Regions from separate parts of the Paenibacillus sp. FSL H7-0442 genome, predicted to be linked through region 1. Evidence: riboswitches for the same ligand, from Rfam matches in the RefSeq annotation. Region 1 holds a riboswitch; each other region holds the start of a gene.
The links. A riboswitch is a leader RNA that binds a small molecule or an ion and turns the genes downstream of it on or off. The one in region 1 is predicted to bind cyclic di-AMP.
Positions count from the first base shown of each region.

Region 2: another riboswitch for cyclic di-AMP. It lies ahead of MHH57_RS00140 (3D domain-containing protein); the one in region 1 lies ahead of MHH57_RS13305 (3D domain-containing protein).
Region 3: another riboswitch for cyclic di-AMP. It lies ahead of MHH57_RS20105 (TrkH family potassium uptake protein); the one in region 1 lies ahead of MHH57_RS13305 (3D domain-containing protein).

Region 1 covers NZ_CP151963.1:3,072,091-3,075,371, forward strand. Annotated here, with positions in the region: gene MHH57_RS13295 (NADH:flavin oxidoreductase/NADH oxidase) at 1-12, opposite strand, end outside; gene MHH57_RS13300 (polysaccharide deacetylase family protein) at 318-1,124, shown strand; gene MHH57_RS13305 (3D domain-containing protein) at 1,318-1,986, opposite strand; cyclic di-AMP (ydaO/yuaA leader) riboswitch at 1,993-2,161, opposite strand; gene MHH57_RS13310 (amino acid ABC transporter ATP-binding protein) at 2,392-3,114, opposite strand; gene MHH57_RS13315 (ABC transporter substrate-binding protein/permease) at 3,101-3,281, opposite strand, start outside.
Region 2 covers NZ_CP151963.1:28,765-32,045, forward strand. Annotated here, with positions in the region: gene MHH57_RS00130 (HD domain-containing protein) at 1-187, shown strand, start outside; gene MHH57_RS00135 (TatD family hydrolase) at 230-1,000, shown strand; cyclic di-AMP (ydaO/yuaA leader) riboswitch at 1,202-1,484, shown strand; gene MHH57_RS00140 (3D domain-containing protein) at 1,756-2,904, shown strand; gene rnmV (ribonuclease M5) at 3,051-3,281, shown strand, end outside.
Region 3 covers NZ_CP151963.1:4,559,442-4,562,722, forward strand. Annotated here, with positions in the region: gene MHH57_RS20100 (TrkA family potassium uptake protein) at 1-124, opposite strand, end outside; gene MHH57_RS20105 (TrkH family potassium uptake protein) at 143-1,483, opposite strand; cyclic di-AMP (ydaO/yuaA leader) riboswitch at 1,897-2,050, opposite strand; gene MHH57_RS20110 (type II CAAX endopeptidase family protein) at 2,312-3,281, shown strand, end outside.

The DNA.
Region 1 (3,281 bases):
CAAGTCGGTCACTTTTATCCTTCCTTCCTTCAATTCCATGTCTGTATAATTATGAATTGCAACCCCATTATACACCAGCTGTCACGGGATACCGAATCCGTTGTAAGGCTAAAACTTGCGAAAATGCTCTTGTTTTCGGTCATGTTTAAGAGAATATGTACGTTTAGCTCCATCATCTTCATTGATAATCATTTCATCGCGAACTTCTTTCCAGACGTTTATGAGCCTAACTTGGTAACCAGCATATTTTTAATAGGACAGGTACATAATAGTCGAGAGCACCACTAGGTACCACTGCACGAAAAGGGGGGATACATATGCCGTACAGGGGAGTGTTGCCATGCTTGGCACTGTTACTAGCATTTTCAAGTTTACCCGTTCACGCGGATGCGCCTCCCAAGATCGGAACGCCCCATCCCAAGGAAGCAGCTGTTGCTTCTTCTGTACATCTGAGTACAGATCGAGCTACTCCTACATTAGCAATGTTGCGTAAAAAACATGCGGACATTTTTAAAATGTGCGGCCCACACACCCGCCAAATTGCCTTAACCTTTGATGATGTGCCCGATTCTAGGTATACGCCGCAGGTTTTGGACGTATTACACGCCAACGGCATCAAAGCCACCTTTTTCATCGTCGGTCACCGTGCGGAAAAGCATCCGGGGATTATACGTCGTATTATCCGTGAAGGCCATGCTATAGGAAATCATTCCTATACTCATCCGGATTTTAGGAAGGCTACACCAGAACGCTTTCGCAACCAGATTACAAAAACAGAACGTATTTTACAAGCCAGCGCAGGTTTTCGCCCCAAGTTGATTCGTCCACCCTACGGTGAAATTACAGAGCCTCAAATAAAGTGGGCACGTAGTCATGGCTACATGATTGTCAACTGGAATGTAGACTCTCTCGACTGGAAGGGACTAAGTAAAACACAAATTCAGCGAAATGTGATTCCAGCTACAGGGCCTGGCTCTATTATTTTAATGCACGCTGGTGGAGGTCAAAGTTCCAACTTGCAAGGCACTATCCAAGCTTTGCCGGGTCTAATTCACTCTCTAAAAGCTAAGGGCTACAAATTTGTGACAGTCCCCCGGCTACTCCACACATCGGAACGAAAATAACAGTATGTTTATAATTGAGGTCCAAGCTAAAGCAACGTAAAAAGGCTGTCTTACCAGCAGAAGTATTCTGCTCGTCAAGACAGCCTTTTTACGGATAGGACCTGATAAGAGTCCGACCTAGATATATACGGATATAGGCGTTATGTTTACATAATATATATTATGTTTAATTAAACTGTATATACGTACAATGCTATTTATCAATAACGTACAGCTTCACATTTTGAAATCCAAAGTCGTTCACAAATGATTTGTTGCCTGGAATAAAGATATCAATCCGCTTTCCTGTAATGGCGCTGCCCTGATCGCGAGCGACAGCTACAAAAGAATGATCCGGCAAACCTGGATGGGAGTAGCCTGTAACCAGTACTTTCGTGCCCATCGGAATGACGTTAGGATCTACCGCAATTGTACCTAGTTTAAGCGGATTGCCGTAGTAGTCCACTGCGCCCCATTTACCATTCTCATCGGCTGCGGCAGAATACGCTGAAGCCTTAACGTCAACTATTTTGCTATAGTTGAATGTTTTACCCCAAGCTTCAATCGTTGGCGCCTCATTCGCTGCTGCTTTCTCCGTAAGAAGCTGCGGCTTCGATTCCGAAGCTGCCTTTACACTTTTTTCGCCAGGCACCTTAATTTGCAGACCTGCATATATATTGCTGGAAGCAATGTTTGGGTTAGCCTTTGTTAGCTCGTCTACCGATACTCCATAACGCTGAGCAAGCAAAAAGAAGGTATCGCCCTCTTTGGCAGTGTGAAGCGAGGCAGCATCCGCTATTCCAGCTGTCTGTGCCAACCCTGCAATAGCTGCGGCAAGCACCGCAATTTTCATCGTTTTACCAATATGTTTTAAATGTTTCAAAGATATGTACCTCCTCTTTTATGCCTGCGAAGTTAGCTGTCGGATTCGGACTCAGGAGAAGCCCTATGCTCGTGCAATTCACCCCTAGGCATATTCCTCATCGTCTTATGACGTATCGGAATGGCTGCCGTTGTTACGTCCCCCGCACTTCCCATAGTTTGGGCCAGCATTTCAGCGCTTGTCTAACCGCATGCTGTCCCGGTAAGTTTTGGCTTACTGCATAATATCACAATTTTGTAACCTTATCCGCATGAAAATGTTGGGAACCCTGAACATCATACTACACTCGTTACAATTTTGTCATCAAGAAATCTATATTTGTTACGAAAGTATGGGGAAATGGTGACAAAAAAAGAAAAGCCCTCCGTCAACGGAGAGCTCTTTTATGATTAGATCAGTACTTTCTTACAATACTTTGGCAAGAAAATCACGAGTGCGATCATGGCTTGGAGTGCCAAATACCTGGTCTGGTGCACCCTGCTCCACAATTTGACCGTTATCCATAAAGATAATTCGATCGCCTACCTCGCGGGCAAAGCCCATTTCATGCGTTACAATTACCATTGTCATACCGCCTTCGGCGAGCTTCTTCATTACATCCAGAACCTCTCCAACCATTTCAGGGTCCAATGCAGAAGTCGGCTCATCGAACAGCATTACGTGCGGCTGCATGGCCAAAGCACGCGCAATCGCAATACGTTGCTTCTGACCACCGGATAGCTGGTTCGGATAGGTATTCTTCTTATCCTCGAGCCCCACGGTACGCAGGAGTTCTAATGCAATTTTTTCCGCTTCCTTACCTGACTGTTTTCTAACCTGCGTCGGTGCAAGCGTCAGGTTCTGCAACACTGTTTTGTGTGGGAACAGATTAAAATGCTGGAACACCATCCCCATTTTTTCCCGGGTTACATTAATATTATGACCACGAGCTGTAATCGGCTCGCCCTCAAATAAAATCTCCCCATCCGTCGGCTGTTCTAACAGATTCATACAACGCAAAAACGTACTCTTCCCCGAACCGCTGGGACCGATGATAACGACAACTTCTCCTTTGGCGATATCTATATCAATGCCTTTTAAAATCTCATTCTTGCCGAACGATTTACGCAATTGTTTAACGGTGATCACTGGCTCTCAACTTCCTTTCCCATAAACCAAGCAGCTTAGACAAGCTGAATGTCATTACAAAATAAATAGCGGCTGTGATTATGAACGGACTTAATCCTTCATAGGTAATATTCTTAATGACCTGGGCTTGATACATAATATCCACCATACCAATAGTCGAAATAATG
Region 2 (3,281 bases), 2.7 Mb from region 1:
GGACAACCAGATTTTACTGCTTGGACGTCAGGGCGAGGTGAGTGAAATTTCCGAAGTTTCGGAAATTGTGCGCTCCATAAGTGGTATCCACCGAGGAAAATATCATATGTATTTTCCCCAGAATAAATTGAACGCGGTAAAAGACAGGCTTCCTGCCGAAATAAGGAATTATTTTGTCAAAGAATAGACAACTATATAGAAATGTAAGTAAAAAAAGGAGATGTAAACCTTGGATTTATTCGACACTCATACTCACTTGGATGCGCCACAATTTGACGAAGATCGTGAAGAAGTTATAGCACGTGCTGTCGAATCAGGAGTAACGCGGATGATCAATATCGGATTTAATCGTGAGACCATTCCATCCACCATGAAATTGGCCGAGACGTATGATTTTATTTATGCGGCAGTTGGATGGCACCCACAGGATGCGATTACAATGCAAGAGGGCGATTTAGAATGGATTGCATCGTTATGTAGTCATAAGAAGGTCGTAGCCATCGGAGAGATCGGTCTGGATTATTATTGGGATACATCACCGAAGGATATTCAGCATCGGGTGTTTCGAAATCAAATTGGTCTGGCTCGTGAGCTCAAAATGCCCATTGTTATTCATAACCGGGATGCCCATGAAGATATTGTTAGGATTTTGCGTGAGGAAAAAGCGAGTGAGATTGGCGGAGTCATGCACTCCTTTTCTGGGAGCTGGGAGACAGCCCAAATGGTGCTGGATATGGGATTTCACCTTTCCTTCGGTGGTCCAATAACGTTTAAAAATGCCAAGCAGCCAAAAGAGGTGCTCGCACAGGTGCCACTGGACCGTCTGCTCATTGAAACGGACGCGCCCTACCTGACGCCGCATCCGTTTCGCGGGAAGCGAAATGAGTCTGCGCATGTGAGACTGGTAGCAGAGGCTGCAGCCCAAATCAAGGGGATTACAGTGGAGGAATTAGTGTCAATAACGACCCAAAATGCCTTGGAACGATTTGACATTCAATAAAAAAGCGAAGAAATCGATCAAAATAAAGAGATAGACGAAGCTAATCATGAATTTGTTGCAGGAAACTCGAGAATATTACAATATTTTAACCGAATATTTTGAAAAATGTACTTGAAACCTGCTTTACAACATGCATGGAAACAGGATATCATCTTTTCAGTGAATTGTTGTTTGAATGTAAACATCAACAAGTCATTTCATGAACCAGTCTCGCTGAGTCCCTTTTACAGGGAACGGGGGAACCGATATGGCTTACAGTACGTCCGGCTTATGTGCAAGAAGGGAACGTCTCTTCCGCCAGCCGGCTCGACCTAAATTCTTTTCCCAGATGGGATTGAACAGGTAGAGGAGCCGTATTTCGATTTCTTTCTGGGTCTTCGGGGTGAATGTGAAGGCGACCGCCATGAGCGGTTGACCCAAGCTAGGGCGACTCTCTACGTCCGAACCCGACAGCTAACCCCGTAAGCGTAACAAGAGAGAAGCCATCTCGTGCATGAGTTTTCCCGCATATTCACACATGCCGGAAGCCACGAAAGAGCTCTCTAGTCTCTTTCTTTGGCTTTTTTTGTTGTGAATAAAAGAAAATCTGTCATCATACTGTGGTTAAACAGGGGAGGACAGCATGCCGCGAAGACGGGTACATGGTGCAGGACAGTCGCAGTTTGGGCTTGTCTTGTAGAAAATCTGTTATAGTCACGTCAAATCTCAACTATGTCTTACTCCAGACGGCGGGCTATGTAAGGAGGACGGAGGAAATGGGCATTTTCCAAAAAGAGGAGACCCATGAGTCACGCTCATCCAGCATGTCTTACGTATTGCGTTGGAAGCAAGAGAATGTGCGCCAGGCTGCTTTGGTTGCTATTTTTCTAATCGCGCTAACGATTATGATTTCAATTCTGATGTACACGCAATCTAAAAAACAAGTCTTTTTTGTCATTGATGGCAAGGCATCTGCGGTAGAAACCCGGGAATCCAAGCTTCAAGATTTGCTGAGCGAGCATTCCATTTCACTTCAGCCGCATGATACAATTTCTATGCCGCTAAATGGAGCAGTACAGGATGGGGACCGCGTAGTCATTAAACGTGCCAATCAAGTTAAAGTATCTTCAGGCAATGAGACGAAAAAGCTGTACACAACAGAAAATACAGTAGAAGGTGCCATTCGTACCTCGGGCTATAAATTATCGTCAACGGATAAAGTTTATCCTGCGTTGGATGCCTCTGTTTCGTCTAACATGGACATAAAAATCGTCCGTGTGAAGAAACAGCAGGTCGAACAGAAAAAACAGGTGCCTTATCAGGTCATCAAAACGGCCGATCCAAGTCTTTATAAAGGCGATAATCGGGTCATTCAAAGCGGCAAATCGGGTGTGGTAGTCCAGCACGTTCAAAAGGTATATCATGATGGAAAGTTGGTATCCAAACAGCTGGTTAACAAGGAAGTTGCACAGAACCGTGTGGATAAGGTTATTGCGGTAGGAACGAAGAAAAAGCCGGTCGTTCTTGCTGCTTCCGTCGGTCCCAATGATGCGGTTAAGACAACAACGGTTAGTTCGGGCAGTGCTGTCCGTAAAGCAGGCGTCAATTTTAAATATAGCAAAGTTTTACAAAATGTCTCCATGACGGCGTATTCCTCACAGGAGCCAGGTATCGGTACACGTACTGCATCCGGCACGCGCGTGACGGAAGGTCGTACCATCGCTGTCGATCCGAGTATAATTCCAATCGGCTGGTGGGTGTATATCGAAGGGGTGGGCTTCCGCCGTGCGGAGGATACCGGTGGCGCGATTAAAGGCCACAAAATCGATGTGTATTATGAGAGTTTGAGCCGAGCCAACCAATTTGGTCGTAAGCACGGTAAAACCGTATATGTTATCGGACCGGTAAAGCCTGAAATCAACTAAAACAGGTTGTGTATGTTGAGGGCAATGCGATAGTATTAACAACATAGTTATGCCATGCTAAGAAGAGGATATCCTCTTCTTATTTTGTTTTCAAAAGCAGGGAAAGATAAATATAGCTTGCTGTGTAGCAGTGGAGGGAAATGCAAATGATCAAGGAAGTGATCGTGGTAGAGGGCCGGGATGATACGGTGGCCATTCGCCGCGCTGTTGAAGCGGATACGATAGAAACTGGCGGCTCAGCCATTAATAAAATGACGCTGCGTAAAATTGCATTGGCGCAGGAGCGGCGGGGGGTCATCATTTTAACCGATCCCGATCATGCAGGGGAGCGCATCCGTAAGATTATCGCTTCCAAGGTACCCGGCTGCAAGCAGGCC
Region 3 (3,281 bases), 1.5 Mb from region 1:
TACTGTCCACAACATCCTCATTCCGGTCAATGCCTAGCACCTCGCACCCCATATCCACCAATTGCAAAGCTAGGCTTGAGCCAAACCGCCCCAAGCCAATAACTACAAACTGCTGCGTTTTCATGTCTACTCGAAAACTCCCTTATCCTATAATCATTTTACCTTCCGGATGACGATATAATTCTTTACCCTTTTTCGGCCCCAGTGCATAAGCTAGCGTGAGTGGCCCCAGTCTACCTGCAAACATCGTCAGGGTAATCACCAGCTTGCCTATGACTGTCAAATCAGGTGTAAGCCCCATCGACAGCCCCACCGTACCAAACGCAGACACCGTCTCGAACAAGATCATCAGAAAATGATGATCTTCGGTTGCTGACAAAATCATCGTCACCCCGATCACGAACAGCAGCCCCAGCAGTGTAATGGTCAAAGCCTTGTAAATTCGTCCCTGCGCAAGTCGATACCTGAACAGCACAATATCTTCCCGCCCCCGCAGCATCGAAATCACTGCTCCAATGAGCAGCGCGAATGTTGTGGTCTTAATCCCGCCTCCAGTGGAGCCAGGAGAAGCCCCGATAAACATGAGTATGATGATAAAAAACTGCGTAGCCTGCCGCAAGCCTGCAATGTCCAGTGTATTGGCACCTGCGGTACGGGGAGTAACAGACTGGAATAAAGATCCCAGCAGTTTACCACCCCAATCAAGCGAGCCAAGAGTCTTTGGATTCGTAAACTCAAACACAAAAATCACGAGCGTGCCGACTACAATCAGAGCGCCCGTCATGCTGAGTACCACCTTGGTATGCAAGGACAGTCTCTTACGCTTGCGATATTCTGCCAGGTCTGACATCACTACAAAACCAATGCCGCCTGAAATAATCAAAAACATGGCTGTAAAATTAACAATCGGATCATATACATAACCTGTTAGGCTGCGAAAGTGCCCGAATAAGTCAAAACCAGCATTGTTAAACATGGAGATGGCATGCCAAATCCCAAAATAAATCGCCCTGCCTACAGGCATATCAAACGACCAGCGAATCGCAAATATTACAGCACATATGCCCTCAATGACCAGCGAGTACAACAGCACCTTACGGATCAATCCGACAATTCCTTCGACAGAGGTCTGATTCATCGCTTCCTGTAAAATGAGGCGCTCCCGCAAGGAAATCCGACGTTTGAACACCAGCGCGATTAAGGTAGCCATGGTCATAAAGCCCAGACCGCCGATCTGAATGAGCGCCACGATAACAACTTGACCAAAGGTTGTAAAAAAGGTCCCCGTATCCTTTACGACAAGCCCTGTAACACAGGTCGCGGAAGCGGCAGTAAACAAAGCGTCTACAAACGCAAGTGGCTTTCCTGTTGTATTGGAGATCGGCAGCATTAACAATAAACTACCTATTAGAATGATAATGGCAAAGCCCGCAACGAATATCTGCGGTGGAGAAAGCCGGAGCCAGCTTGCATTGGGATTCATCTATTCATCACTTCTCTCCTAATCCTTAAAACTATAAAAACAGTGATTTAATACGGTGTAAGCTCGCTACGCGTTCCATTTGATCTTCCGATCGTCGTTGCCCCTGAATTTTTTGATTTTTCCAAACCTTAGTTAACTATAATTAGCATTCCCTGAATACAGGAAGAATGCATGTCAAGCACTACTCGGTCCCCTGTGCTATTGGCGGGCAGTAGCGAAGGGGGCAGAATTGTTCTGAAGAAGCGAAGCGTTTGCCTTTATCTCCGGATTTTAACCATTAAAGGGGGTATACAATCAAAAAATCCGGGGATAACAGCAATCGGAAGAATAATCTGCACCCGCAGCGGTCTATCTAACCAATCCAAACACTTTTATACGCACAAAAAAAGACACCGGAAAACCGAGTGCCTGACTTGGTTCCTGCTCATAGCCTACGAGGTTAGCTGACGGATTCGGGCAGCACAGTATGCCCTATTTACACTTCCGATCCACCAGTGATCGGCTGTAAAATTCACCCCAGTAACATGGTTCCCCCGTTTTCCCATAGAAATTCGGCTCAACTGTATATCATTACCTATGTATTTTATAGGCATTGCCTCAAGATTATAATCCTTCTATATCCAGATCACAAAACCGATTTCGTCGAAAAAACGTGAAATTGGCTTTATTTTGCGAATGGGCATCGTTTAATCGCAGCTTATCTTATTTTATTGGAACTTTAAAGTGCTTTCACTCTATTTTCATGAATATCGCTGGTCTGTTGGCGGGAACCTGTGCAGTATGATATCTTTAATGGATGTTCTTATTTACAGATTAAGGAGGAAACTCATGAATCCTATCGGGAAACCGGTCGTGCTCACGGCCAACTTCAAAAAATTAGGCTTGCTGGGCGGGATTGGCCTGATTTGCTTTTTTATCTTTCAATTGCTTATTCCCTCGCTTAGCAATCCAAGTCCAGAATCAGTAATGAACGCAAAGGTCATCAGCAAACAAGAAGCGGTCATACACGCATTGGACTTCGCCCGCTCCGAGCTGGGCTATACTGAATCACAGCCAGAGGAGCCTGTCGTGACCTATCAGGCCGAAACAGATTTGTACGGTTATTTATCTAGAGAAAAACTGCTTCAACAGTACGACCGTACATGGAAGAAAAATTACCCTTACGAAACCTTTCGGGTCGATCTGCCTGAATCCTCAGCGAAGAGCAAGCTGCAAATTCATGTAGATTTATCCACTGGGAAGGTCGTTAGTTTTAAACGGATCACCTCCAGCACCAATTACACGCAGGCTGATATTTCTACGGATGAACAAGCACGTAACAGGCTTGTACGTGTGGCTGAGGACGGCATGACGCTTGAAGCCAAGGAGCAGGCGGCCGCTGTATGGGTGAAGCGCTTTGGCTTTAAGCCGTCGGACTTGAAGCTCGCGACCACTGAACAAGAAGGCGGATTAAAGTATACCGTGGACGATAAAAAAATCGGCGCCTCGGTACTTACACTGGCTTTTACTTTTGAAGACGGTGATGTTCGCTCCTTCACTCAAAGCTTTTCGGCCCCGTCATCCTATACCGATTATATCGAAAAGCAAACATTTTGGGCGAATTGGATGACCTATGCGGGTTATGCCCTATTTAGCTTTGTGCTGGGTGTACTTGCCATTGTGTATGCATCACTCACCCGACGACATACTTCATTTGTACGCGGCATTGTTCTATCCGTTATATACTTTATTGCTAGTATAGCTGGGACCATGAACATGCTGCCTTTATTGCAAGCAGAAGCAGGCGGTAAGGGCATGC